Regions from separate parts of the Aminipila sp. genome, predicted to be linked through region 1. Evidence: riboswitches for the same ligand, from Rfam matches in the RefSeq annotation. Region 1 holds a riboswitch; the other holds the start of a gene.
What was found. Region 1 has a riboswitch for cyclic di-AMP ahead of RTW14_RS12955 (GNAT family N-acetyltransferase). Riboswitches for the same ligand answer to the same signal wherever they lie in the genome.
Positions count from the first base shown of each region.

Region 2: linked by a shared signal. The riboswitch ahead of RTW14_RS16230 (hypothetical protein) and the one ahead of RTW14_RS12955 (GNAT family N-acetyltransferase) in region 1 are both predicted to bind cyclic di-AMP.

Region 1 covers NZ_DAMBYD010000009.1:34,464-50,008, reverse strand. Annotated here, with positions in the region: gene yidD (membrane protein insertion efficiency factor YidD) at 1-173, opposite strand, end outside; gene rnpA (ribonuclease P protein component) at 187-549, opposite strand; gene rpmH (50S ribosomal protein L34) at 601-735, opposite strand; gene dnaA (chromosomal replication initiator protein DnaA) at 1,153-2,532, shown strand; gene dnaN (DNA polymerase III subunit beta) at 2,719-3,825, shown strand; gene recF (DNA replication/repair protein RecF) at 3,876-5,003, shown strand; gene RTW14_RS12970 (RNA polymerase sigma factor) at 5,005-5,574, shown strand; gene RTW14_RS12965 (DUF4367 domain-containing protein) at 5,564-6,313, shown strand; gene RTW14_RS12960 (hypothetical protein) at 6,378-6,971, shown strand; cyclic di-AMP (ydaO/yuaA leader) riboswitch at 7,041-7,172, shown strand; gene RTW14_RS12955 (GNAT family N-acetyltransferase) at 7,315-7,863, shown strand; gene eam (glutamate 2,3-aminomutase) at 8,149-9,414, shown strand; gene gyrB (DNA topoisomerase (ATP-hydrolyzing) subunit B) at 9,699-11,618, shown strand; gene gyrA (DNA gyrase subunit A) at 11,641-14,130, shown strand; gene RTW14_RS12935 (ATP-binding protein) at 14,207-14,608, shown strand; gene RTW14_RS12930 (SigB/SigF/SigG family RNA polymerase sigma factor) at 14,605-15,327, shown strand; gene trpS (tryptophan--tRNA ligase) at 15,344-15,545, shown strand, end outside.
Region 2 covers NZ_DAMBYD010000013.1:44,831-60,375, reverse strand. Annotated here, with positions in the region: gene RTW14_RS16280 (helix-turn-helix domain-containing protein) at 1-147, opposite strand, end outside; gene RTW14_RS16275 (GGDEF domain-containing protein) at 305-1,183, shown strand; gene spoIIID (sporulation transcriptional regulator SpoIIID) at 1,253-1,510, opposite strand; gene RTW14_RS16265 (response regulator transcription factor) at 1,852-2,556, shown strand; gene RTW14_RS16260 (HAMP domain-containing sensor histidine kinase) at 2,543-4,159, shown strand; gene RTW14_RS16255 (hypothetical protein) at 4,328-5,446, shown strand; gene RTW14_RS16250 (efflux RND transporter periplasmic adaptor subunit) at 5,468-6,610, shown strand; gene RTW14_RS16245 (ABC transporter ATP-binding protein) at 6,603-7,286, shown strand; gene RTW14_RS16240 (ABC transporter permease) at 7,280-8,536, shown strand; gene RTW14_RS16235 (hypothetical protein) at 8,679-9,125, shown strand; cyclic di-AMP (ydaO/yuaA leader) riboswitch at 9,257-9,388, shown strand; gene RTW14_RS16230 (hypothetical protein) at 9,503-10,750, shown strand; gene RTW14_RS16225 (DUF3892 domain-containing protein) at 10,825-11,058, opposite strand; gene RTW14_RS16220 (metal-dependent hydrolase family protein) at 11,155-12,390, opposite strand; gene RTW14_RS16215 (hypothetical protein) at 12,519-14,384, shown strand; gene RTW14_RS16210 (polysaccharide deacetylase family protein) at 14,462-15,322, shown strand; gene RTW14_RS16205 (bactofilin family protein) at 15,367-15,545, shown strand, end outside.

The DNA of each region.
Region 1 (15,545 bases):
TGACATTTTAGAATCCTTTTAATTCCAATAAAACTACCCTTTATCACACCATATTTTTCTACTGCTTGTATAAAATATGCTGAACATGTTGGGTAAAACCGGCATGTTGGTGGAAATAAAGGAGAAATAAATTTCTGATATCCCTTAACAAGTCCTATAACTATTTTCTTCAAATAGTACACCTTCTTATTTTTTTGTTATTAATCCGGCTTTTTTTATAAGAGAATTCATAGATTTGTAAACATCATCACACTTGACATCTTTGATAGTGTTTCTTGCAATCAAGATTATATCAAAACCAATCAGCGTATCAGCTTCCATTCGTCTAAAGCTCTCTTTCATAAGTCTTCTTGCTCTGTTCCTTACTACGCTGTTTCCTACTTTTTTACTAGCTAAAAAACCTAATCGATTGTAACTTAAATTATTCCTTCTACAGAATAATACTACATATTTTCCACCGAAGGATTTTCCTCTGTTATAAATAGCAGAAAAATCTTTTTTATTGCGTAATACATTTTTTTTTAGCATTACATCACCATACAAGACCATACAAGAGTGTCCTGTTCAATCTTTAAAACAAAAAGACCACAGTTGCGGTCTCTATGCTGATAATTCTTTTCTTCCTCTTAATCTTCTTCTCTTTAATACATTTCTACCGTTCTTTGTACTCATTCTTTTTCTAAAACCATGTTCTTTTGATCTCTGTCTTTTCTTTGGCTGATAAGTCTGTTTCATTCTTAAACACCTCCTTGCTTAATTCAATAATTCGGTTTCATACACATCTAAATTTCAACGCGTATTTTCACTTACATGTCCTATACATGCCACATTATTATACATTCGCTAATTATCTGTGTCAATGATTTTAACAAGTTTACCAATAATATTACAAATAAATAAAAATATTTTACGGTAATATTTTATATAAAAACCTATATATAGTTGTTAACATGAAAACTATACACAAAGTTGTCCACTATATGTGGATAATTTTTAAATTGTTGAAAGTTCAATATAAAAAATTTAACTATTGCCTGTGGATAACTTAATTGTTATTATGTATTAAGAACTTTATATCATTTTTTTTCTTTGATTAGTTATTTAATTTTTACTAATCATTTTATATTTAATTAAGCATAAGGATGTAGATAAATGAGCAACATGAATGAAAATTGGAAAAAAACCCTAGAATTACTTGCTCCAGAATTAACTGAAGTAAGCTATAATACGTGGTTTTTGCCTATAGTACCTTTAAAAATAGAAGAAGAAAATAATAAATTATATTTAAAACTTTTAAATGATATGAATTTAAATATTATGAAGAGCAGATATATGTCTATTCTGGAAAATGCCGTAGCTATTGCCTTTTCAAAGAAATATGATATAGAACTTACTCTTGATGATATGGAGGAGGAAGAAACCATCAATCACAAAAGTGCATATGATGATTCCTTCGTAAAGCGTTTTCCAGATGAATACTATTTTAATCCACGCTACAATTTTAATGCATTTGTAGTAGGTAATAACAATAGATATGCACATGCTGCATCACTTGCTGTTGCAGAATCGCCATCATGTGTATCTGCAAATCCCTCTGATTCCTACAATCCATTGTTTTTATATGGTGGATCTGGTTTAGGGAAAACTCATTTGATGCATGCCATTGGTCAATACTTATTGATAAATTATCCAAAACTTAAAGTTCTTTATGTCTCCTCTGAAATGTTTACAAATGAACTGATCAAAGCTATAGGGGATAGAAAAACTCTTGAATTCAGAAATAAATATAGAAATATCGATGTATTGTTAATAGACGATATACAGTTTATTGAAGGAAAAGACAGTACTCAGGAAGAATTTTTTCATACGTTCAATACTTTATATGAAGCCAATAAGCAAATTATTATTTCCAGTGATAGACCACCAGCCAAACTTTTAAACATCGAAGAAAGACTGCGATCTAGGTTTCAATGGAATATGATTGCAGATATACAACCTGCTGATTATGAAAACAGAGTTGCCATCTTAATGAAAAAGGCGGAACTTGAAAACATTACAATTGATGATAACCTCATGGAAGTCATTGCTCTTATTGCTGGAAAGATTAAGTCAAATATCAGAGAACTTGAAGGAGCCTTTTCAAGAGTTATTACTTTTTCAAATCTAATGAACAAAGAAATAAACCTATCTCTTGCAAAAGAAGTATTAAAGGATATTATTTCAAATACAGATGTCATCATTAATCCAGAGGTTATAAAAAAATATGTCTGCAAGCATTTCGATATTAAAATTTCAGATATCGAATCAGCAAAGAGAACAAGGGCTTTAGCATTTCCAAGGCAGATTGCTATGTATCTATGCAGAGAAATGACTGATTTATCACTTCCAAAGATTGGCGAAGCTTTTGGTAAAAGAGATCACACTACGGTAATGCATGGATGTGAAAAAATTACTTCTGAAATAAAAATGAATGAATCTATAAAAGAAGTTGTTGAAGCAATCAAAAGAAATATAAATGAGAGTAGAATATAAAAATAATACATAAAAATTTATACACAACAATACACTGGTTGTTATATAAATTTATACAAGTTATCAACAAAAAATAAACAACAAAAAAGTTAGCAGTTTCAAGGCTTCAAAGTGGTTATCAACAAATCCACAGCCCCTACTACTAATACTACTAATAAAAATTAATAAGAATAAAGGAGTCGGCACATGAAATTTACCTGTAATCAGCAAATTTTATCTAAAGCTATAAATACCGTTTCAAAAGCTGTAACTAACAGAACTACTATTCCTATTCTTAAGGGAATTTTACTAAAAGCAAAAGATAATAAGTTAGTATTAACTGCATCAGATTTAGATTTAAGTATAGAAAAAATAATTGACACACATGTATCAGAAGAAGGAGAAATTGTTGTTTTATCAAAATTATTTGGTGAGATTATCAGAAAACTTCCAAACGAAGACATCACTATTGAACTAAAAGAAGAAAACAACATAACTATAGAATGTTCAACATCACAATTTAACATTGTATGTTTTCCAGCAGATGAATTTCCAAACATAGGGGAAATTGAAGAACAAAGTAAACTTTTAATTAATAGAGATATATTTAAAGAAATGATTAGAAAGACGTCTTTTGCCGCAAGTGTAGATGAATCAAAGGGTGTCATAGTTGGTGTTTTAATTGAGCTAGAAGAAAATTACTTAAATATGGTTGCATTAGATGGCTTCAGAATGGCTGTTGTGAAAGAAGAAATGAAAAACTCTGAAGAAAAGAAAATAATAATAGCTTCAAAGATTTTATCAGAAATAAGTAAAATAATTTCAGAAGTAGAAGATGAAGATGTTGGAATCATCTTAGACTATAAAAAAGCTGTTGTGATACTAGAAGGAACAAGAGTTGTTTTAAGACTTTTAGAAGGTGAATTTATAAAATATAAAGATATAGTTCCAAAAGAATGTCAGACAACTGTTACTATAAACAGGGGAGATTTATTAGAAAGTGTTGAAAGAGCCTCTCTTTTCGCAAAAGAAGGAAAAAACAATCTAGTAAAACTTTCTATAGACGGAAATAATATGACTATTACTTCAAGATCTGAAGAAGGTAATGTTAAAGAAGATGTTATTATTTCAACAGAGGGGGAAGGTCTCGATATAGGGTTTAATTCAAAATATTTAATTGATGTACTAAAAGTAATAGACGATGAAAATATTAGACTTGAGCTAAATACAAGTGTAAGTCCTTGTTTGGTTAAGCCAATAGAGGGTAATCAGTTTGTTTATTTAATATTACCTGTAAGATTATCAGGAAATTAAAGAAATTTGGCTGTCATTTATGGCAGCCTTTGTTATATGGAGAATAGAAGATGTACATAACAAAAGTTGAACTGCAGGATTTTAGAAATTATGAAAATCTGAATATAGAATTTCATCCTAATGTTAATTTGATACTTGGTAATAATGCGCAGGGAAAAACTAATCTTATTGAGGCTATTTATTTATCTTCACTAGGAAAGTCTTTTCGTACTTCTAATGATTTTGAAATGATCAAATTTGGCAGTAAATTTTTCAGAGTAAAGATAGAGGCCGAAAAAAAGAATGAAGATCTTTGTGTTGAAATGGCTGTGAGTAAGGAAAGTAAGGCTGTAAAGTTAAATGGGCGAAAAATAAAAAAAATTTCTGAACTTCTTGAAAATATTTATATTGTTGTGTTTTCTCCAGAAGATTTAAAAATTGTTAAAGAAGAACCTGAAAAAAGACGAAAATTCATTGATCGAGAACTTTGCCAGATAAGGCCTATGTATTTTAATAATATTTCTCGATATAAAAAAATACTTCTACAGCGAAATACAATGTTAAAAGAGAATTCTCCCAAAATATCTTTACTTGAAATATGGGACCAGGAATTAGCAGAGTATGGATCTAAGATTATATTGATGAGAGCTGAATTTATTAAAAAGTTAGATAAAATAAGCAGTCAAATACATAAAAATATTACCAATGGCAAGGAAAAACTCCATATTCAGTATGAAGCAAATGTTCCATTTATGAATAGCTTACAGGAGCAGAAAGATTTATTTTTAGAAAAAATAAGGAAAAATATAGAAAAAGATTTAGTAAGAAGAAGCACAAGTGTTGGGCCTCATCGTGATGATTTGAAAATAATCATAAATGGCATAGATATAAGAAAATATGGCTCTCAGGGCCAGCAAAGAACAGCAGCATTGTCTTTAAAATTAGCTGAAATTATGTTGATAAAAGAAGAAACAGAGGAAGATTGTATATTGCTATTGGACGATGTTTTGTCTGAATTGGATGAAGAGAGACAAAATTATTTGATAAATTCCCTTGCAAATATACAGCTTTTTATAACTTCAGCAGAACTTTCAGATAAAGTTAAAAGAACACTTCCTGAGGGAAAAACATTTTATGTGGAAAATGGATGTGTAGAACAACGAAAAAGTACGATAGATTTTGAGGTGGTAGGGGTTTAGTGTGATTAGTTTATTAATGATGGAAATTTCTGATGGAGTTAATAAAACAAATTTTGAGAAATTGTATACTCTATATAAAAAACATGTTTATTACATAGCCTTAAAATATTTAGATAATCAGCAACAGGCAGAAGATGCTGTGCAGATTACATATTTTAAGGCCTTTTGTAATATAGAAAAGTTCGAAAATATGGATGATTATAAAACCAAAGGGTATATTTTTACTATAGCTAAACGCACTGCAATAGATATTTTAAGAAAAGAAAAAACAAATGTATGTGTAACAAATGAGCAGGAAGATGCGTTATTAAAAATAAAAGACAATTTTTCTTTAGAAAAAGAAATTTTAAAAAGAGAAACAAAAAAATTAGTTAATTCCAAGATGGATGATCTAAGTGAAGTGGATAGAAAATTATTAAAATTAAAATACATAGATGAAAAAAAAGATAAAGAAATAGCTGAAGAACTTGGAATTCCTTATGATAATGTGAGAGTGAAAATAACAAGAGCTAGAAAGAAGCTGGCACTATCACTTTTAGTTGAAAAGGAGGATATGTTTGATGAATTTTAAATTTGAAGATATGGCAGATGAAGAATTAGAAGAAGCTGCAGAAGAATTCGAAAGGATAGAAGTTGAAGTAAAAAATTTAGAAGAACAAAATAATCCTTTTTCTGTTCCAAAAGAATTGGATCAGAAAATACTAAAAATGATAAGAAAATTTGAAGCAATAGAGCTAAAAAATAATAAAAAGAAAATAAAAAATAAATATTTTAGAATTGCAGCTATGATTATAGTTTGCATAGGTGTCGCCATGACAGTAGTCACAATGAATGTAGATGCTTTTCGTATAAAGCTTTTTGATTTTATAATAGAGGATCATGGAGAATACATAGATGTTAATGTAGTTGAAAAAGGTGAGCTGAGTCCTGAAACAAAAGCAAAATTTCCAAAAAAATGGGAAGATGTATTTTATCCAATGGCACTGCCAGAAGACTTTAACTTAGTAGATGTTAATGGATATGGTGATATAAAAAGTATGACTTTCACTATTAATGAAAAAGAGGAGTTATATGCAACGTTTCAATATTATTTAATTGGAAAAGCCAATACAGCTATCAATAGTGAAAATTGTGAGGTAGGAAAAACTAAGGTTAATGGAAAAGAAGCAATATATTCTTTAAAAAAAGATGAGTGTGTTATTTTAATGTGGACTGATAGTGGATATGAATTTTGTATAACGATAAATAGGGGAACTGTAAAAGAAGCAGTAAATATAGCAGAAAGCGTAGCTTATGTAAAATTAAACTAATTAGTGGAACCACTAGAGTATCTTATTTAAAGTGAAAAATAAAGAGTAAATAAGGAGAAGAAAAATGCGCAGATTATTGATTTTAATGAGTTTAATTGCAATATTTTTTTCATTAAATGCCTGTGGTAATCAAGTAAATAGTTCAGAGAATATGAGTGATAAACAATTTATGCCTTACGAGAAACTCACATTAAGCAATAAGGCAGATGATATACAAAATGGGGAGTGGATTGAAAAATTAAGGATGCAGCTTATTGAAAAACAAGAAGTTAGTGAAATGACTGCGGACAGATTAATGAAAAATGGAAAATTTGAAGCTTATAGATTAGAACTTGCAGGTAGCCAGGAATATGATGGTAAAACATATCCATATAAAATAAGTGCAGACATGGTGTTATGGCAGAGTGATGAATATTATGCCATTTGTGAAATTAATAATAAAAAAATACAAAGTTGCGACGAAAATATAGAATTAATTACAGAAGAACCCTTAAAAATGTGGACAGATGATTTAGATGTCTTAAAAATAGTGACAACAAAGGAAGTAATACAATTTGATATAGGTGGAAGAGTTTCTTTTAAAGAAAAAGGAAATAAAGAAGTAGGTCCATTTACTATAGTTTATAGCGTAAATTTTTCTTGTCCAAGGGAAATGTGAATATAAGAGAAAGTAATTGAAATTTGACTTATAACATCTAAAATGTTATAATAAATAAGAATAAAATAATAAAATGTGTTGCTGAGTCAAGAAATTGAACGGGAGAACCAAATTTATGGGGTGAATCACAGATGTATTGTGTAGGGTGTCTTTTCTGCCCGAATCCGTCAGCTAATCTCGTAAGCATTAGAAAAGGGAGTATAATATAATAATATACATTTTTTTTGTGTGCAAAAAATTAGCTACGGTTTAAAAACCGTAGCTTTCTGTGTTTTTGGCTTCAGTTCCAACAAAGAAAGGAGGAAAATAATTCGTTTGTTGTAACAATTGAAGGGGGTTTTATATGATTAATAAAATGTTAGAGGAAATTAATCGTTTACCGCGTAAATTTATTAAAGATTTAGATATAAATCTTAGTAATATTAAAGTATATCTAGTTCAAGATTTTGATTTATTACTTTTACAAAATATGGTAAGTTTTGGATTGAATATCTTTGGAGAATTAGGTATGGATGAATGGGGACTAGTTCCACAAATTCGGCATGGAAGTGTTTATATATTAAAAGAAGAAGAGAAAACAGACATTAAAGGGCTGGCAATTCTTATGAGAGATTGGGAAAATCCTGAAAAAGCATATCTATTTGATTTTGCTATTGAAAAAGAAATACAGGGCCATGGTTTTGGGCGTCAATTCCTTAAAATTATTGCAGAGAATCTGCAAGAACAAAATTTCGAGAAAATAGACCTTACTGTTGATGTTGACAATCAACCTGCAATAAATTTATATAAGCATATTGGATTTAGACCTATTGAATATAGTCGTAATGAGTATGGAAAAGGTCATAATCGATATATTATGGAATGGGATATTGCAGGATCAGATCAAATATAAGATTCTTAAATACAATTCATTAAAAAATAACTTAAATTCTTAAATTTCAAATTCTAAATATATTATTTTACTTTATTTCAAAAAAAATATATGATTAGCATTTAATATGAGCAAACAACAGATAATATGATTTAGGCTGTTATTTATTTGTATTAATTTAATATTTGTTTCCGTGTAGGAACAGAAAAATTTCAATAGAATATATGTTTGTATATAGGGGATATAAGTATATCTAAAGAAATAAAGAGATGAAATATAAGACGTACAAAAAGTGAGGAGGAGTACATGGAAAAAAACAAAAAAAGGCAAATATCTATTCAAAGAGCAAATGAACTAAAGGGTAAAATAGAAGATTTTTTGGAAGCAAAAAAGACAATTACAAAAGGAATGGACATGGAAAATGAACTAGTTAAAAGAAAAAATAAAATATTAAGTTTGTTAAAAGCCTCAGAAGAGGATTGGAATGATTATCATTGGCAATTAGATAATAAGATTACGGATGCTGAAACTTTAAGTAAAATTATTAATCTAAGTGAAAAAGAAAAGAAAAATATTGAAGAAGTTGAAAAAAAATTTAGGTGGGCAATTTCTCCTTATTACTTGAGTTTAGTACATCCGGATGACAAGTATGATCCAATAAGATTATTATCAATTCCTGCATATAAAGAATTAGAGGATTCATGTACAGATCTTGATCCTATGGGAGAAGAATTTACAAACCCAGCAGGATGTATAACCAGAAGATATCCCGACCGATTAATTATAAATGTAACTAATGAATGTGCCATGTATTGTAGACATTGCCAGAGAAGAAGAAATATTGGAGAAGAAGATGTTCACAATACTCGTGCCGCCATTCAAGAGTCAATAAACTATATTAAGGAAAATGAGGAAATAAGGGATGTTTTAATTACCGGTGGAGATGCTTTATGTCTTTCAGATGAAGAATTAGAGTGGATTATAAAACAATTAAAAGATATTTCTCACGTTGATTATATTCGTTTGGGAACCAGAACCCCAGTAACCATGCCTCAAAGAATTACTGATAAATTATGTTCTATGCTTAAAAAGTATCATCCCATTTATGTAAATACTCATTTTAATCATCCAATAGAAATTACTTATGAATCTAAAGCTGCCTGCGAAAGATTAGCTAATGCTGGTATACCTATTGGAAATCAAGCAGTATTGTTAAATGGTATTAATAATAGTAAATTTGTTATGAAGGTGCTAAATCAGGAATTGTTAAAATGCAGAGTAAGGCCATATTATATATTTCATGCTAAACATGTACAGGGAACCACTCATTTTAATACTTCAATTGAAGATGGAATGGAAATTATGGAATATTTGAGAGGTTATACTTCAGGTATGGCAATTCCTACTTTTATAGTAAACGCACCAAAAGGCCAAGGAAAAACTCCTATATATCCAAATTACATTGTTTCCAGAGGACCAGGTTATATTCAATTAAGGACATGGGAAGGAAATATTGTTAAATACGAAGATCATGAAACAAAAAATATTAAAGAATATTTTGAAAAGGTATAAAATAAATGCCGCAAATTAGACTATAGAACTTAAAGTGAACCAGAAAGCCTTAAATTAACGATTTAAGGCTTTTAAAATGTGTTTTTTAAAAAGAACCTCCAAAAATAGAAAAAATATTGTAAGGGTGCAAATTTTAGTGTATACTAGATTAGTTATATTGTATCTAAAATTTGGTAACAATATTTAGTAGAGTAAAAAATAAAATTTTAAAAGGCAAGGAAAATGGCATTACTAGAAGTTTTGACAAGATAACCATCCATGTCTATAGAACAGGAGAAGTTAAATTGAGTACAGAAGTAAACAATCAACAGTATGATGCTGCCCAGATACAAGTTCTGGAGGGTCTTGAAGCTGTAAGAAAAAGACCGGGAATGTATATAGGCAGTACTGGTCCAAGAGGTCTTCATCACCTAGTTTACGAAGTTGTAGACAACAGCGTGGATGAAGCTTTAGCAGGTTTCTGCAAAACTATCAACATTACAATAAATGCAGATAACTCTATCACTGTAGAAGATGATGGCAGAGGTATGCCGGTAGATGCACACCCTAAGCTTGGTATTCCTGCAGTTGAAGTCATTCATACAATACTTCATGCTGGTGGTAAATTCGGCGGCGGGGGATACAAAGTATCTGGAGGTCTTCACGGTGTAGGTGCTTCTGTAGTTAATGCGCTTTCTACTGAAATGGAAGTTGAAATAAAAAGAAATGGGAAAATCTATAAGCAGACGTATAGTAGAGGTAAGACTACTATGCCTCTTACTGTTATAGGTGATTCAAGACATACTGGTTCAAAGACAACCTTCTGGGCTGACCCTGATATCTTTGAAGATGTAAACTATGATTATGCAACGCTTGAACATAGACTTAGAGAGATGGCTTTTTTGAATAAGGGAATTAAAATTTCACTTAAGGATGAACGAGAAGGTCAGAAAAAGGGAGAAGTATTCCATTACGAAGGCGGTATTAAGGAATTTGTAATACATCAGAATAAAAATAAAGAAGCTATTCATGAAGAAGTTATTTACTTTGAATTAATTAAAAATAACCTTGAAGTTGAAGTAGCTATGCAGTATACAGATCGTTATAACGAACTGATTCTTTCTTATGCAAATAATATTAACACCACTGAGGGTGGTACTCACATGGTGGGCTTTAAGTCGGCACTTACCAGAGTAATCAACGACTATGCAAAGAAGAATAAGCTTATAAAAGAAAATGATGATTCTCTTTCAGGTGAAGATGTAAGAGAAGGACTTACTGCTATTATTTCCGTAAAGCTTACTGAACCTCAGTTTGAAGGTCAAACAAAGACAAAGCTTGGTAATAGTGAAATGAGAGGTTTCGTTGAAACTTCAACAAATGAGAATTTAACTGCATTTTTAGAGGAGCATCCAAATGAGGCAAGAATTATCATTGATAAATGTCTTCGTGCGGCTCGTGCAAGAGAAGCAGCAAGAAAAGCAAGGGATTTAACCAGAAGAAAAGGTGTACTTGATGGTATATCACTTCCTGGAAAGCTTGCTGACTGCTCCGAAAAAGATCCTGCGCTTTCAGAAATATTCTTAGTCGAAGGAGATTCTGCGGGTGGTAGTGCTAAGCAGGGCAGAGATAGAAAAAGACAGGCAATTTTACCACTTCGTGGTAAAATTTTAAATGTTGAAAAAGCTAGACTTGATAAAATATTAAATTCAGAAGAAATTAAAAATATGATTACAGCATTTGGCTGTGGTATTGGGGTTGACTTTAATTTGGAAAAGCTTAGATATCATAAAATCATTATCATGACCGATGCCGACGTTGATGGCGCGCACATCAGAACATTATTATTAACATTCTTCTACAGATATATGACACCGCTTATTGAAAACGGTTATGTATATGCGGCTCAGCCGCCACTTTTCCAGACCAAAAAGGGTAAGGAAGTATATTACACTTATGGGGAAAAAGAACAGGAAAGACTTATGGCGGAAATTGCGGACAAGCCTGGAAAAGCAGATATTCAAAGATATAAGGGTCTTGGAGAAATGGATTTCAACCAGCTTTGGGAAACAACTATGGATTTTAATCACAGGACTTTAGTGCAGATAACCCTTGAAGACGTTACTGCTGCAGATGAAATCTTTACAACTCTAATGGGAGATAAGGTTCCACCAAGGCGAAAGTTTATAGAAGATAATGCAAGATATGCAAATGTAGATATTTAAGATAGGAGGAAAAAACATGACTATGAATTTATTAGAAGATTCAAAGCTGATACAGCATGAGATTCATGATGAAATGAAAAACTCCTATATAGACTATTCCATGAGCGTTATTGTAGGAAGAGCTCTTCCAGATGTTCGTGATGGTCTAAAGCCTGTACACAGAAGAATACTTTATGGTATGAGTGAATTGGGAGTTACTCCTGATAAGCCACATAAAAAATCGGCACGTATCGTCGGTGAGGTAATGGGTAAATATCACCCTCATGGTGACAGCTCTATTTACGATGCTATGGTTAGAATGGCACAGGATTTCTCAATTAGATATATGCTTGTGGACGGTCACGGTAACTTCGGTTCGGTTGATGGAGATGGCGCCGCAGCAATGCGTTATACGGAAGCAAGAATGACTCCGTTTGCATTGCAGATGCTTCGTGATATTGATAAAGAAACCGTTAATTTCATGCCTAACTTTGATGAAGAAGAACAGGAACCTGAAGTACTTCCCGCAAGATTCCCAAATCTGTTAGTAAATGGTTCTAACGGTATTGCGGTCGGTATGGCAACATCTATTCCTCCTCATAATCTTAGAGAAGTGATTGATGCTGCTGTTTATATGATTGACAATGAGGATGCAGATGTTGAGGATCTAATTAAAATTGTTAAAGGTCCAGACTTCCCAACAGGTGCAACCATCATGGGAAAAAACAGTGCAAAGCAGGCTTATAGAACTGGACAGGGAAAAGTGCTTGTTCGTGCAACAACTGAATTTGAAGAAACAAGCAAGGGTAAGCAGCAGATTATTGTGACAGAAATTCCCTATCAGGTAAATAAAGCAAGATTAATCGAAAAGATTGCAGAATTGGTTAAAGATAAGAAAATTGAAGGTATTTCTGATATCCGTGATGAATCAAATAGACAGGGTATGAGAATTGTAATTGAACTTAAAAGAGATGCAAATCCTCAGATAACTTTAAACCGACTTTTCAAGCATACTCAGCTTCAGGAAAGCTACAGTATGATTATGATTGCACTTGTAGACGGACAACCAAGAACATTAACGCTTCACGAGATTTTAACTGAATATTTAAAGCACCAGAAAGAAGTTGTTACAAGAAGAACTATATTTGATAAGAAAAAAGCTGAAGCAAGAGCTCACATCTTAGAAGGTTTAAGAATAGCGCTTGATAACATTGATGAAATCATTAAAATTATTAGATCTAGTTACAATGATGCAAAAGATAAATTAATAGAACGTTTCGGGCTTTCAGAAATTCAGACACAGGCAATTCTTGATATGAGGCTTGCCAGATTACAAGGTTTGGAAAGAGAAAAAATTGAGAGCGAATATGAAGAATTAATGAAAAGAATTTCATATTACAACCAGTTATTAGCAGATGAAAAGATGTTAATGGGTGTTGTTAAAGACGAACTTCTAGAAATCAAGGATAAGTGGGGAGATGACAGAAAAACAAAGATTGTTGCTGACATTTCCGAATTAGATGAAGAAGATTTAATTGAAGAAGAAAATGTTGCAATAACATTAACTCATCTTGGTTATTTAAAGAGAGTATCAGTTGATAATTATAAGACTCAGAAGCGAGGCGGCAAAGGAATAACTGGGTTAACAACCAGAGAAAATGACTTTGTAAAGAATATGATTATGACGTCAACTCATGATACACTAATGTTCTTTACAAATACGGGTAAGGCTCATAAACTCAAAGCTTATGAAATACCTGAGGCAGGGAGAACTGCAAAGGGCATGCCTGCTGTAAACTTCTTGAATTTAATGCAGAGAGAAAGAATAACAGCTATTATTCCTATCAAGGAATTTACAGAAGATGAATTCTTAATTGCGGTAACTAAGCATGGTACAATTAAGAAGACTCCTATTTCACAGTTTGATACAAATAGAAAAACTGGGCTTATTGCTATCAATCTAAAGGATGGCGATGAACTTATTGGAATAAAGCAAACAACAGGCCGCAATAAAGTTATTATCGTAACAAAGCAGGGAAAATGTATCTGCTTCTCTGAAGAAGACGTTAGAAGCATGGGAAGAATTGCTGGCGGTGTAAGAGCCATTAAACTTGAACCAGATGATGAAGTCGTTTCCATGGAGTTAGTTGAGGCAAATGAAGAACTTCTTGTTGTTACTAAGAATGGTTATGGAAAGAGAACACCGGTTGATGACTATAAGATTCAGGTAAGAGGTGGTAAGGGACTTTTAACTTACGACAAGGCTAAGTTTAAGAAAACAGGCGAACTTATCGGTGCAATGGTTGTAAATGAGGATGATGAAATCATGCTTATTAACTCCGATGGTATTATAATCAGAATTAGAGCAGGTGAAGTCTCAAGACTTGGAAGAGCTACTCAGGGTGTTAAAATCATGAGGGTTGACGATGATGCGAATATCATTGCTATGGCAAAAGTTATTAAAGAAGTTGATATAGAAGAAACTGAAAATGAAACGGAAGAATCTTCACAGATTGAAATAAAAACAGAATAATGTTAAAATGAGGGGAATCATCATTTATGATGATTCCTACTTCCTATTATGACCAAATCAAGGAGAAAGTATAAAAATGGCAGATTGTATTAAATTTACAGTTACGGGAAAACCGGAATATATTAAAGTTGTTAGAATGGGTATTGCTGCACTTGCAAGCAATGCTGGTTTTGACGTGGAAGCTGTGGATGACATAAAGCTTGCTGTAGATGAGGCCTGCAAGGCTATTACGTGTCATGGGTTCAATGCTTGGACAAATATGTATGAAGTGTCTTGTGAACTTCATGAAGACAAAATAGAAATTTTGGTTACAGATATTGGTAACGGAAGAGACTTAGTAAAAGAATACAGACCTTGTAAAAATTGTCCTCAAGATGGTGATTTGGCAATGATTGTTATAAAAACGCTTATGGATAAAGTTGAAATTAAAAATGCAAGTGATGAACAAAAAAGCATAGTAATGGTGAAGAACAAATGATGAACCAACAAGTATTCCTACAGTACAGAAAAAGCAGAAGTGTTGATATAAGAAATCAAATTGTAGAGACTTATCTGTATATGGTGGAAATTCTCATAAGAAAATATATGAATAAAGGTGTAGACTATGATGATCTTTATCAAGTAGGTGCAATGGCTCTCGTTTCTGCCGTTGACAGATTTGATCCTGAAAAGGGCTTTGAGTTCTCTAGCTTTGCTACGCCCACAATTTTGGGAGAAATAAAAAAGCATTTCAGAGATAAGGAATGGAGTATGAAAGTTCCTCGCAGGACAAAGGAGATAAGTCTCAAAATACCTGCTGCAAAAGAAGATCTTACCGAAAAGCTTGGAAGAACACCGACTGTTGATGAATTAGCAAAGCATCTTGACTTATCAAATGAAGAAATTATTGAAGCAGTGGAAAGTGGAAAAGCTTATGCTACATACTCATTAAATCAAACTACTGAAACTGACGAGGTTCTAACCTTTGATAAGTTTGCGTCTATTGAAGAAAAGGGATATAGTAGTATTGAAGACTTTGAAGTTATAAAGACGGTATTTAAAACTCTTAATGAAAAAGAAAAGAAGGTTTTTAAGCTTCGATATTTAGGAAATAAAACTCAGGCAGAAATAGCAGACGCTTTAGGGGTATCACAGATGACTATATCTAGAGCAGAAAAGAATATAAGAAAAAAGTTTCACGAGGAATTAAATCGTTAAACGGAGGAAAAATAAGATGAAACGAGTTTTTTCAGGCGTACAGCCTACAGGTAATATACACATAGGAAATTATTTAGGAGCGTTAAAGCAGTTTGTTGAATTACAAAATGATAACGACTGTATTTACTGCATAGTAGATATGCATTCAATAACTGTGCCACAGGATCCAAAAGAACTTAGAAAACACACACTTGATGTGGCTGCTTTGTATATGGCAA
Region 2 (15,545 bases), on a different contig from region 1:
AATATTTTTGTCCATATCTACTCCATTGCGTTGCATTTCATCGGCCAGCATTCGCTGGGAATAACGGGCTGGCTGAGATTCTCTGAAGGCACGGATTTTTTTACCACAGATATTATTTAATCCATCTTTACTTTTGGTATGAAACATTTCTTTCCTCCGTTTATAGTATATCCAGTTTGATAGACAAATACATTGTATGTACAAAAAGTATATGCTATAATTAGAACTATAATGACCTATATTATAAGTCAAAAAGTGATGCTGTTTAATAAAAATCTAGCTCGGATAAGGATAAAGTTTTGTCATGGATATTAAGAACAAGATCGTACTAATATGTAATAACCAATTCTTTATAGATAGAATAACAAGCAGCCTTGAAAAAGACTGCTACATTGTTGAAGCAATGGATACTATATATAATGAGGGGGCGTTAGATAAATATATAGGGAATACTAAATTAGTGGTTTTGGAGGTAAGTAAGTTAGAAAATACCTGCACTGCACTGCCTGAACTTATAAATAAATTCAGAGATGATGAAAATACGGCACTTTTATTAATTTGTAGCAATAAACAGCAGGAACTTGCCGTTAAGGCGGTAAATATGGGCGTAATAGATGTTATATTAATGCCATGTGAGATAGAAATAATACAGACAAGAATTAATAATATACTTAAGATTATTAATTTAAAACGTCAGGTCCTACGGGATCCATTAACTAAAATTTATAATCGAACTGCATTCGAGGAAATGGTGCAGCGTTTGTTAAAACAGAAAATAGATAAAGCTGCGTTTATAATGATAGATTTAGATGATTTCAAATATTTAAATGATACTTTCGGACATGATGTAGGAGATGTTGTACTAATAAAGGTTGCGGATGCTTTGATAGAAGTAGTCGATAGAGATGATGTAATTGGAAGGATGGGAGGGGATGAGTTTGCAATATTTATCCCATATATCTATTCAAAAGAATACTTTATAAATAAGATTAAGGCCATTTTTAATAAACTAAAAATCCAATTTATAGAAAAAGGGAAAAAAGTAACAGTACTTAGTTCAATTGGGATTGCATTTTTTCCTGAACATGGTATTGAATTTAATGAACTATACCGAAATGCTGATACCGCTCAATATCAATCAAAAAATTCTGGTAAAAATAAGATTAAAATTTATAAGAACTAAAAAGAGGTTCTAAAGAGTAAAAAGCCTTACGAAAGATTAAAAGTCCTTCGTAAGGCTTTTTAAAAAATTTTATTTAGATGATTTTGACTGATATTTTTCTTTTGTTGCTAGACCGCCTCTTATATGACGTTCCGCCTTATTTGCATCTAAAACTGTTTTTACTTCAGCGGCAAGCCCTGGATTAATCTCATGCAGCCTTTCCGTTATATCCTTATGTACTGTGCTTTTGCTGACTCTAAATTTCTTAGCAGTCGCTCTAACCGTAGAATTTGTATCAAGAATGTACCTGGCTAGTTCCAGGACCCTTTCTTCTATGTAATCCTTCATATTAAATACTTCACCGCCCCTATCATTTATTGGATTCAATCTAATGAGTTCGATATCACAATATATGCGACAGGATTTAGAAGTATGAGAATTGTTTTGGAAGATTAGTAAAGCAATGGTAAAATAAGGAGAAGATTAATTCAGATAGATAAATAAATCCTTGTATGATAAAATATGATACTATTTGTCTTTAATTAAGAAATCTTAAGGTTATATAAAGGTACAATTAAGAATAAAGAAATATGATTAATTAATAACGAAAGGTATAAATATATCAGAATTTAGGTAATTTATAAGGTAAATTTGAAGGAAAGTACAAAAAATATAAGGAGGCTGATGATATGAGTTACAAAATTCTCGTAGCAGAGGATGATGATTCTATTGTGGATCTTTTAAAACTATATTTAGAAAATGAAGGATATGAGGTCTATGCTGCAAGTGATGGTCTCCAGGCAATGGGAATATTAGAAAATAATAAAATGGATTTAGCGGTATTAGACATAATGATGCCAAAACTTAATGGCTATGAAGTTACAAAACGGATTAGGGATATAAGTAATATTCCTATTTTAATCCTGTCTGCAAAAAATTTGGACAGTGATAAAATAATTGGCCTGGATATAGGTGCGGATGATTATATGACAAAACCTTTTAATCCATTAGAAATAATTGCAAGGGTAAAGGCTGCACTAAGGCGATATTATCAATTAAATGATGGTGCGGGAAAAGAAATTATTTCAAGTACAAAACTTGTTGTCGGTGAATTGGAACTTGATACTGAAAAACTAGAACTAACTAAATCCGGAAAAGAAATTTCTTTAACGCCTACAGAATATAAAATTATAACATTACTTATGAGATCACCTGGCAGGGTCTACACAAAAGCTCAGATTTATGAAACCATTAGTGGTGAGTACTTTGAAAGTGATGATAATACCATGATGGTGCATATTTCAAAACTTCGGGAAAAAATTGAAAGAGATCCTAAAAGTTCCGAATATATAAAAACAATCAGGGGGCTTGGATATAAAATTGAAAAAAGATAAGCGAAAGAGAGGAAGTTTCTTTTCTCTTCTTATAAAAAATTATATTGCATTTACAGTTATAAATGTTATTTTAGTTATATCTGTTTTTGCATTAGGGACGTTAGCTTTAGATGCCCATTTAAAACTACCTAAAGGAGATATAAATTCCCAAATTAAGATACTTGAGAAGGGACAGTACGAACGCATAAAACCATATACACTAGTTGGAGCAAAAGGGTATTTTGAAATTCTAAACAGTGATAATAAAATAATTTATACCAGTGACCGCAGTAGAACTGGAAAAGAATACACAGAAAGAGAATTAGATTGCATTCAGGATTATTCGGGAAATATTTACAGGTATTCATCTCAGTATAAGGATAGAAATGGTAAGCGGCTTACTATAATACATGAAGAGAGCTACGAAGATAATAAAAAAGAATCTAGGTATTTTCAAGTATTTGACCACAATCGTAATCTGATTATGTCTAGTGCAGGTGCACCAAAGAAAAAACATTATACAGTAAGAGAATTTGCGTATTTAACCAATTCATTAGGAGATGGCTTGGATATCAGTAAATACCGTTTTATGGGTGATGATGGCAGAAAGTATACAATTGTTATGAATACATCCTTTTCTGATGAAAGAAGCATGAATGCTTATTCCCATGGATTAATCGTGATCGATATTGGCATTATAGTTTGTTACATTATATCAGTATTAGGCTTTGTACTATGGCTTTCGAGAAAAATAAGAAAACCATTAGACACCTTAAGCAGCGCTATGCTGGCTTTCGCTGAAGGGGATCGAAATCAGGCGGTGGAATATAGCGGATCTGCGGAATTTGTTCAAATTTGTGATAGTTTTAATAACATGTCTGAACAGCTTAGGGAAAGTGAAAAAGCTAAGATGGAGATAGAAAAGCAAAAACAAAAAATGTTGGCAGATATATCTCATGACTTAAAAACACCAATAACAACCATACAGGGATATGCCAAGGCTTTAGCAGATGGTATGATTGCGGCAGAGGAACAAAAAAAATATCTGAATAAGATTTACAATAAAGCTATAGATTTGACAGATTTAATCAATACCTTTTATGAATATAGTAAATTGGAACACCCCGATTATGCTTTTACTTTTGAAAGTACAGAAATATACGAGTTCTTAAGAGAGTACTTAGCAAATAGATATGAGGAAATAAGTGATAAGGGATTTGAATTGGAACTGGATATACCAGAGGAAAGTGCTATTTGTAATGTAGACAAGGTTCAGTTAAAGCGTGCTTTTGACAATATAGTAAACAATTCATTAAAGCATAACATGCAAGGAACGAAAATATTCGTAAATGTTGCAGTATGTAATGAACAAAATGAACAAAACTTTATCAAGATTATTATTGCAGATAACGGAACGGGCATTCCAAAGGAAATCGCAAAGACCATATTTGAGCCTTTTGTTGTGGGCGATGATTCAAGAAATAGCAGACAAGGATCTGGATTGGGATTATCCATAAGTAAAAAGATTATAGAAAGACATGGAGGAAGCATAGCTCTGGAGACAACAGAAGCCAATCGATATAACACCGCATTTAGAATACTTATTCCATTTATAAGACAGTAGAGATCTAATCTGCTGTCTTTTGCATTTTCAAAGAGAAAACCAAAGCTTAATAGTGGGAAACTTAATAAAGCTTAAGGTTACATAAAGGTTTCTTTAAGGTTTTGTAAAGGTTTGTTAAAGATTTGATGGATATAATTGGAATAACAAATGAAAGGAAAGGAAAGTCAAATGAAAAAAGTAATTGCATTCAGTATTATTGCAGCTATTATTTTTAGTTTCCCGAGCATTAGTCTTGCAGCAGAAAAAAAGCCTGCAGATACTAAAAATAAAGAAAAAGTATATGAGATTTCATTGGAAACTATTGATGAAATCATGTTTAACAGTAGCAAATACTTTAAGGATTCCAAAGAACGCACTGAAAGACTTGGTCTAGACCAAAGCAAATATGAAAGAGAAATCAGAAAACTTAAGAATGAAGATTCTGGAGATGGCTGGGGGAATGCAAGTTCTATAAGCTCACTTTACGACCAATTAAGTAAATCAAAATATGATTTACAAATATCAAATATTACTGAAACTGCAGGGCTAAAAAAGCAGGCACTTACAGCAAAAGATGAATATTTAAAATATATGGGAATGAAGTTAGAGCAGGAACTTCTAAAAAGTAAGATAGAGAAGCAGAAACAGCAGGATTCTATCAGTGAGCAAAAATATAAGAGAGGGCTGATATCACTAACTCAATACAAAGAGAGCATGACTAAGGATACGGATTATAGTGATGAACTTTCTGAAGGAGAAAAGAAACTAGAAAAGCAGATAGAGAGTTTTAAAAGTGCTGTTGGTCTAAAGGTTGAGGATAAAGTTCAGTTTAAGGAGTTAAAAGATTTTGACTATGATAAATTAGCAAGAATTTCTTTCGATAAAGATTTGGAAGAAGCTATAAAAAATTCCAAAGAAATACAAGTTCAAGAAATGAAAGTTGAGCATTTACAAAAAGAAATTGTAAAAGACCGTAGGGGTATAAGTGACAGCCAGAAAGAATTAGCAGAACTTAAGGATACTGTAAAAAAGAATTTTAAAAATCAGTATGAATTGTTGGATACTACTGCTAAGAAAGTAAATAAATCAAGCAGAAACTTAAAAGAGGCACAAAGTAATCTTGATATTGCCAAAGCAAAATATGACAGAGGATTAATGTCCAAAAAAGATTTTGAGGAACTAAGGATTAAAAATTTAGAGGTTATTAATCAAGGTAAATCAGCAGAGCTGGAACTGCAGGAAGTGTTTCTAACCTATCAGCTATATAAGGAAGGATATCAGGGCGCAATCGGTAGTAGCGTAAGTTGAATTATAGAAGGAGAGTAATAAATGCGTAGCTTAAAAAACGTAAAAAAGAAAAAAGTTATCAAGGTTGGAATTGTAGTTGTCATAGCTATTGCTGTAATTGTTGCATTTATGCCGAAGCATTCAGGTGAGGATCAACAAATGCCCATTTCCTCATTTTCATTAGAAAAAAAAGATCTTACTGAGAGCATAAGTACCAGTGGGAAAGTTGAAAGCGTAGAAAGCAAAAATGTATCAGCAGTGGCAGAGGGAAAGATTAAAACAGTATATGTTAAATTAGGACAGCAAGTAAAAAAGGGGGACTTACTTGCACAACTTGATACAACAAGCGCTCAGAGAGAAAGGGAAAAGGCACAAAAATCCAATAAATCAGAAACAGATTTAGCATTGCAGGATATGGAATCAAAATACAGAGAATTTGATAATGCTAAATTCCTATTTGAAATGGGAGAGATTTCAAAGGATGATATGATTAAGGCACAAACTGCATATGAAACGGCCTCAAAAGATTATGAAAACAAAAAACAATCGGCGGATATCAGTACATTTCAGCAGCAAATTGCGGATGCAACGCTTAGAGCACCTATATCTGGGACAGTAACTTTAGTCAATGCTACTGAAGGAAATGCCAGCAGCGGAGTTCTATTTACGATTGAAGACACACAAAATTTAAAGGTTACAGCCAATGTAAGCGAGTATGACATAAATCAAGTGAAAAAAGGTCAGAGAGTCATTGTAAAAACAGAAATGACAGATGATTTAGAACTTTCAGGTGAGGTTCGTTCTATTGCGCCTACAGCACAAAAGGAAGAATCTACGGGAAAAACCACAGCTACGGGAAAAGTTCAATTTTCAGTTGAAATTGGTATAAAGGATAGAAATCCAGATATAAAGATTGGTACCAATGCACGAGTTAATATTGTTACAGCGGGAAAAGAAGGGGTTCTCGCAGTACCATTTGATGCACTTGTTAAAAGTAAACAGGGAAGCAATATATATGTGGCTGATAAAAAGGGGAACAGTTATGTAGTCAGAGAAATAAAGGTTAAAACTGGTTTAGAAAATGATCTTTATGTAGAAATCACGGGAAAAGAGGTTAAAGAGGGACTAAGGGTTATCAATAATCCAAAAGACCTGACTGTAGGTCAGGAGGTAAATCTTGGATAATATAAATAAAATAATTGAAATGAAAGATATACATAAAAGCTTTTATGTTGGGACACCGCAGGAATTAAATATTGTTAAGGGCGTTAATTTAACAGTAGACAAAGGGGAGTTCCTGGCTGTAGTAGGAGCATCTGGCTCAGGGAAAAGTACACTGATGAATATAATAGGGGCGTTAGATAAGCAAACCAGCGGTACATATATTTTAGAAGGGTTAGATGTATCTTTAGCTAATGATGACAAATTGGCAGAGATAAGAAATTTAAAGATTGGTTTTGTATTTCAAAATTTTAATCTTATACCAAGATGTTCTGCCTTAAAAAATGTTGAATTGCCAATGCTTTATGCGGGAATGGGCAGGAATGAAAGAATGGAAAGAGCAAAGCAATTGTTGGAACTGGTGGATATGTATGATAGGAGAGAGCATCAGCCGAACGAATTATCAGGGGGACAGAAACAGCGAGTTGCCATAGCAAGGGCTTTGGCTAATAATCCGGCTATATTGCTGGCAGACGAACCAACGGGGGCGTTGGATTCAAAAACAGGAAGAATGGTAATGGATTTGTTTCATAAAATCAATCAAGAGGAAGGCAAAACCATTGTATTCATTACTCACAGCATGGAACTGGCAGAAGAAACAACCAGGCAGATAACAATAAAGGATGGTCTTATATGCTGATTATAGAAAACTTATTCCTTGCGATTGCAGGGTTAAAAACAAATAAAATGCGTTCGCTTTTAACAATGCTTGGAATTATTATAGGAATTTCATCCGTTATCGCAATTGTGTCAGTAGGGGATTCTATATCTGCTTCTATTGAAAAGGATATGAAAGAGATGGGGATGGAAAACATCTCAGTAGATATAAGAAGAAAAACGGATGATACACAAGTATATTATGATGATGATGAAAAACCGCAAGCAGAGGATTTACTTTCATTAAATGATCTCAAAAATTTTCAGGATAAATTTAAGGATAAAATAAAAACCTTAAGTTTTACTCAGGATGGCGGCTCAGGGGAAGTGAGAGTAGGAAAAAAACCGGAAAACGTTTATATTCAGGGGACAAATTCTGGATATAGTGTACAAAAAAAGGTTAAAGTCATAAATGGAAGATACCTGGAGGATAAGGATGTAGAAAGAGCCAGAAAAGTTGCTGTTATTCCAAGAGAACTGGCAGATAATATAGAAAAGCAAGGAGATGAACCCTTGGGAAGTGAAATCAAAGTTTTTGTACAAGATAAATTGACCACTTTTTTAGTAATAGGGATCTATGACAATGGCTCTAAAAATAAAGGGGTCATGGCCGGCGGCTTTGAAGAATTGGCTACTATTTATGTTCCAGCAACCACAGCAGGGGAACTTAAGAATGAAACCAATTTCAGAGGATTTGAGGTTTCTCCTGCTTACGGAGTTAGTGGAGAAAGTTTGTTGAAAGATATTAACAGTTACTTTGGTGATATATACAGCAAAAATAAGAAATGGGAATGCGTAGGCTATAATATGCAGCAGGATATGAATTCTTATACCGACATGCTGAATAAAGTAAAAATGTCAATTGCTGTTATAGCGGGTATATCGCTGCTTGTAGGGGGTATTGGAGTAATGAATATCATGTTGGTATCGGTTACAGAACGTACAAGAGAAATTGGTATTCGGAAGGCTTTGGGTGCAAAAGGAAAGTTTATACGGCTTCAGTTTATAGTGGAGGCCATTATTATCTGCGGAATAGGAGGAATGATAGGCGTAGCATTAGGACTGGGTATAAGTGGCATTGTTGTTAGTGTTATGGGAAATGCACTACAAATTTCTCTGCCTGTCATATTTATTAGCGTAGCATTTTCCATGTCAATAGGAGTGTTTTTTGGATACTATCCAGCTAATAAAGCAGCAAAATTGGATCCTATAGAGGCTTTAAGATATGAATAAGTTAATGAATAAAGCAGTTCTGACAGTTTAAATATTTATAAATTTATCATATTTTCAACACAAAGATGAGTTAAAATGTTAAAATATAGTTTATATGAAATTTTTATTAAACCATTTATGGTGGAAACGGAGACTAATTATTATGAAACTTAAAGACAAAGGAACTCATGAAGGACCAAAGCGATTTTCTATTTCAATTCTTTTATATGTTGTTGCTGCAATTGTAGCACTTCTTGGAATTGCGTTACTAGCAGATGATATTTATATATTTAAATCTACGGTTGCCCAATATGTAATGCAGGGATATTCTGCAGATGATGTTATGAAAAGTCTGATACCTGCACAGTTACTTCCAGGAGTATTTGAAGCCATCGCTTTATATGGCGGCATGACATTTGCGTTAATAGGCATTGGTATAGCCAATAGAAAAATCTCAAAAAACTTAATCACTTTAGATACAGTTACCAATGAAGAGAGTGTAGAAGAAAAGACTCTACCTGAAAATGTTGATGAGTCAGAAAATACGGAAATCGTTAACGAAGAGGCTCAAAATATAGAAGATGAAGAGAAAACAAAGACTGAATTATAGAATGATAGTTTAGTTAATTACAAGATAAAATGAGAGACATTGTAATTTGTTGTCTTTTATGATATAATAAATTAATAGAAGGAATGATTGAAAAATAAAAAATGTTTAATTTTATCATTTCATTCCTACAATTAAATAAATCGCTGAATCCAGAAATGGAATGGGAGAACCAATTTTGGGGTGAATCACAATGTTATTTGTGTAGGGTGTACTTATCGTCCGAATCCGTCAGCTAATCTCGTAAGCGTTAAAAGAGAATACAAACAATATAATATATTACCTTTTATCGAATAACGCTACAGATATTTTCTGTGGCGTTTTTATTTATAGAAAATAGGATTTAAGTATTTCCTACAATAAAAGAAGGAGGGCGTAGTTTGTATAAAGATAAAAAAATAAAAGTTGGGGTAGGTTTCGCCACTGGAAGAAAAAACTTCCACAAGGTATTGAGGAGTTATATAAATAATTGGAGGGAATCTGGCTTGGTCGATAATAATAATATCAGTTTACACATTATTGTTGCGTATGACCTGACTTATAATAAAACACAAAAAAAAGATTACATTAATCTGCATCCAGATCTAGCTGAGAATATTGACGGTTCTATATATATTGGCTGTAGTGATATAGAAGAAGAAATTGAATTTTTAAATGAACAAAATATTATTAATGAGGAAGAAGCACGTAAAATTTTCGGAAAAGGATATGCATCACAACGTAATGCGGTGCTATACAGCGCTATAAAAAACGAAATGGATTATTTGATTTTTTTAGATGATGATGAATATCCGGTAGCAGTGACAAACTCTCAAAACTATGCAGTCTGGGGAGGACAACATGTTCTTTCAACGCATATAAAGCATCTTGAGCAGGCAGATTTAACTCATGGGTATCATTGTGGATATATCTCTCCAATTCCCTTTATCGAATATAACGATACAATGACAGAGATGGATTTTAGATCTTTTATAGAGGCTATCAGTAATGATATTCTAAACTGGGACAATGTTAAGTTAGTGATGGAGAACGGTGGCGTTACGTATGCAGATACCAAAATACTAACTAGCGATATTACTGAAGATGTGGAAGAAATTAACCATGCTAAGTTTATTTCAGGTGCAAATTTAGGAATTAATCTTACAAATCCACAGCGGGTTTTTCCCTTCTATAATCCCATGGGAGCCAGGGGAGAGGATACTTTTCTGAGTACTTGCTTAAGTCAAAGAAAAGTTTTACAAGTACCTTGTTATACCTTTCATGACGGCTTTTCTACTTATAATCACCTGTTAGAAGGGGTGTTACCAATAAAATTGAAGTTTATTAAATCAGATAATGAAAAAGTCATCAAACGTTTTTATAAAGCTTGTATTGGATGGATTCGATATAAACCGTTATTATTATATATAACACAAGAGGAGAGCTACAGTGAAAAAATAAGTGAGATGAGAGAAAGACTTAAGCAGGTATTACCTACGATTTGTACTTATTTCGGAACAACTGAATTCATGAATATACTGGCAAATTTAGAAAAATATAATAAAAATGTAGAAAGAGATTACCAAGACTTTGTTGAGGTACAAAAAATTTGGACAAAGTTGATGGATTATTTCGTAAAAGTAAGATAAATTATCCTATTGGAAACCTCATGGCTAATGTATATATTTTACACTAACCAAGAGGTATAGGAGGATATAGCATGTTATTTAAAAGTAGGTAAGTCAGAGATAGCGGCTATAGTTGAACTATTAGGATCGTTTCTTAAAAATTCCCCGCCATTCTTACCACGCATAACGATCGTACCATCTATAAGCCCTTCTTTTGCCATTAATATTGCATGATTTATAGGCAATATAGTCTTATTTTCAAGCATTACGTCTGTTATTTCACCATCTTCATTTTTTCTTATTTTAATTATTTTGCTAGTATTATCCATCGTTATTTCTCCTCACATACTTTTATTTTGAAATATTTAAATAGCTCAAAACTATTACATATCTCTATTAAGTATTTACAAAAGTAAGGGGAATATTCAGATAATATGGCCTTCTTTCATAATAATGCTCATATTTTCCAATGATATATTTCTAATTTCCTCAAGAGGGTTTCCGTTTAAAACAATCAGATCAGCAAATTTTCCTTCTTCTAATGTACCAGTGATATCTCCAACCTTTAACATATCAGCTCCGGTTTTGGTCGCTGCAACAATTGTATCCATAGGGGAAATGCCTGCTTTTTCTACAAAAGAATACATTTCTCCAATAGCGGTAATACCATATGGTGTTACTGTTGAGCAAAAAGAATCTGAGCCGATAGTTAATCCTATGCCTTTTGATTGTGCTTTTCTTAGGTTCTCGTATACTCGGTTTAATTCTTTTTCCGCTACAGACTCTCCTTCATATTGGTCATGAACTTCAGGAATATATGGAGGGGCATAGGTTTTAAACCATTCATTCAAAAATTGAATAGTAGGGCAAAAATAAATTTTTTTCTCTGCCATAATATCTAAACACTCATCATTTAAGGTCTGTCCGTGAATTATCAGGTGCACACCCGCTTTTACAGAGTCTAATGCACCACTATAACCTTCAGCATGTGACCATACAGGGATTCCTATCATATTGCATTCATCCACAACAGCTTGAATCTCCTCAAAGGTGTAATGCTGATCTAGCTTTTGGTCCCATCTCCAAATACCTCCACCGGTACTCCATATTTTAATGGCATCTGGATTTTCCCGAAGCCTTCTTCGCACTGCTTTACGAAGTTCCCAGGGACCATCAACGCGTTCTGCCCAAGGATGAGATTCCTCATTATATCTTAAGGGAAGTCTGTGACTGTCCCCATGGCCGCAAGTACGACAAAACCCTAAGCCGCTGCCTACAATTCGTGGCCCCTGCATTACACCAGCTTCAATCATATTGCGTATATGTAGACCAGAACGTGAGATTTCTCCTACGGTTGTCAGACCATGTTCTAAGCACTCATGAGCTTGTTGTACAGCGACTACAGTTTTTTGAATAGGATCTTCAAAAACCCAATCATTATCATTTTCAGTAAGATTGCCCGAAAAATGTAAATGTGTATCGATTAAGCCTGGCATAATGGTTTTCCCCGTTATGCTAATTGATTTATAACATTCATCAAAATTTTTTTGGGGTCCAGCATATTCAATTTTCTTATTACAAATTAAAATTAATGAATTCTCAATGGGATTATTGCCGGTGCCATCAATTAACAAACCACCGGTAAAGGCTATTTTACTCATAATAACTATACCTTTCTTCATAAATTAAAATAAAGTTTTAAAATTTATAACTTTAGTATAGCATATTTCGTAAAAATATTTTAAAATTAAACGAAGATAATGTAAATCAGAAGAAGGGGTGTATAATCTTGGCGATCAAACAATCTGCATACGATAATTTAATAGCGGGTATAAGTAAAAATGAAGATTTTAGTGATGCTTTTGGAATGATTATTAACAATCCATATAGAATATTAGGAGCTTCTACCTTTTGCAATGATGCTGAATTAAAGGCACTATATGATCAGTGGAAGAGTGCTCCTGACAAGTATAAATCTAAATTTGATAAAACAAAGCTTGGAGCACCTAATAGAACGAAGGAAAAGATGGAATGGGCACTGGAAAATGCAGACAGTTATGTTTATAAAATTTTCTGGTTTTCAGATGCAGACGTGGCTTCAAGATTGGGTAATAAAGGAGATTTCATAGAATTCTTTGGTAAGAATCAAGGGGTTAATACTACTGATTATAATTCATTTTTGGCACAGTACATTTTTCTATGTGTATTTGATAGAAATTTTACAATGACGGAACAATGGAAGATTATACTAAATTTAGTCAATGATCTCTTAAATGTTTCTGTGGGCAGGTTTTGGGGATTTTTTAGCGGCAATAAAATAGAAGCTATCGATAATAATAAGATGGCGTTTTTATATAATGAATTTAAGGACAATATTTTATATCCAATAAAGGAAATTGTAAATAGACAAAGCATAAAGATTAATCTTGAAGAAACAATACATATAAATAACATTTTAAGCAGTGTGGAAAAACCGCAGCTTCCGTTTTCTAAAATACAAAATGTATTATACGAAAAAATAGAAAAATGGTTTGTAAAAGAGGCTGAATATGTAAACAATGTGCTTTTGGCAAACGTGACAGGTGTAAATGCCACATCTATGGAAGAAAAGCTTGCAATTACAAATGCCTATAATTATATTATGAGTACGATAGCCCCTGAATTTAAAAATCTTGTTACGACTATTATACCAACTGAACATTCTATGAATACCAGACTTAGAATGATGTTTTCAGGCAAGTTCATAGTGGTATCTAAAATATTAAGTAACGCGGGACTCTTTAATGAGAGCATTAAACTATACCAATTGTTTAATGAACTATTTGAGGACGAGTACATTGCAGGAGAAATTACTAATTTAACTAACCTTATTAAACAGGAAGAGAAAACAAGGATGGCACCTCATGCAGCAGCTACAGCTATGGGAAATCCAGCATTAGATGAGAATAGTGGCTTGGCTCCTCCAGCAGAACTTGGAGAATTAGAAGCTTTAGAAAAGGAACGAAGAAGAGAGTTCTTTAAAAGAAACACAAGGACAGGGATAGACTATAAAGAAGTCATTCAAGGGGTACTTAATAATGAATTGCGTTTGGTAAAGACAGAAGAAGAACTGGGAAGAGAACAGATCCCTTTAATCGACAGAGTAGTTGAGGAGGCAGCTGCAGAAGCAGAAGCAGAAGCCTTAAGGGTGAAGCTGGCCATGGAAGAGATGCAGAGAAGGCATGAGCAGGAACTCAATGATAAGATTAATGAGTTAAATTTTGAATATAAAAATAGCATGAAAAAATGGATAACCGCTATTGTTGTCATACTTGTATTAACTATATCTTCATTAGGAATCATGATAGTTCAACTTCAAAAAACTAATGCAGTTGAGGGCCTAACTGATGCAGTTGCAGTTTCTTCAGAAGCTTTAAATATGCAAAAAAGCCTTAAAACAGAAAAAGGTGAGATTCAGGAATTAGAAGCTAGACTTGCTGAAATTAACGCTGATATTGCAGAAGCAAGCCGTAAATATGATGAAACAAATGAGAGTCAGTATGCGGATCAATTAGCAGAAAAGCAAACTGAGTATAATGAGTTATATTCTAAGTATACAGACAAGGTTACTAATTATAATCAACATTTGCAAGAATATAAAGCCTTACAGCAGTAAAACACATCTTGTTTTCTGCATAAAATTGTGATAATATTCTAGTATATGTTTACAATTTAGATAAGAAAAGAGAATGTATGAAAGAGAAAAGTGTTGTTTTTTATAAACGTTTAATTATTTTTACATCTCTTTCAATAATAATTGTCATAGCTTGCTTATTGGCTTTTTTCGTAATCAATAAGTTGAATCTTTGGGATAGAGAGTCTATGGCAGAGAAAACTGTGCCTGTTGTAAGTAAGACTACTGCTCAAGAGGCTACAACCTCTGCGATAGAAGAGGAAAAGTTCATTACAAAAACTGCTATTTCTGATAAAATAACAGAGAATGATGGAAAAGTAGTGTACTTGACTTTTGATGATGGATCTTCTGAAAATACTTTGCAAATTTTGGATTTATTAAAGGAAAACAACATCAAAGCGACTTTCTTCTTTAATACTAGTGAAAACCAGACAGCAGACAGTATTATTAAAGAGGCCTATGACAATGGACATGCCGTAGGAGTGTTAACTTCAACGGATTATAATTATGATGCCATTTATTCTTCGGTGAGAAATTATATGAAGGATTTTGACAAGTCATATAACAGAATCTATCAGGTTACAGGTGAAAAGCCAGAGATACTTAGGTTCCCAGGTGGAAGTATTAATGAATATAATAAAGCTGACTATAAATCTTTGATAGAACAAATAGTAAGCAGAGGTTTAGTGTATTTTGATTGGAATGTTTGTGCTGACGATGGTTCAGGAAAGACATCAAAAGAATCAATGGTTATAAATGCTACAAAACTTCCTAGCAAAGCTGACAAGTGTATTGTTTTAATGCATGATAACGGAAATGATAATACCTGTCAGGCATTAAAAGAAATCATTCAATTCTATAAAGATAATGGATATGATTTTCAGAAATTGACAGCAGATGTTAAACCAATTACCTTTTAGAGGGTAAATAAATATTACTAGTGAATTTATTGGAGGCGCCAAAAATGAGTAATAAAGGAAATTTTAGCCAGGCAATGAGAGAAATTTTGGGGATGGATTCTTCTCAAGACAAGGCAAAAGTTAATGAAGAGGCTGGTGCAGCAACAGATAACACAGAAAATTATACGGCTGCAAATCAAACTCCAGAGGAGCCGACTAACAATGACCGATTGAATCAAGATTT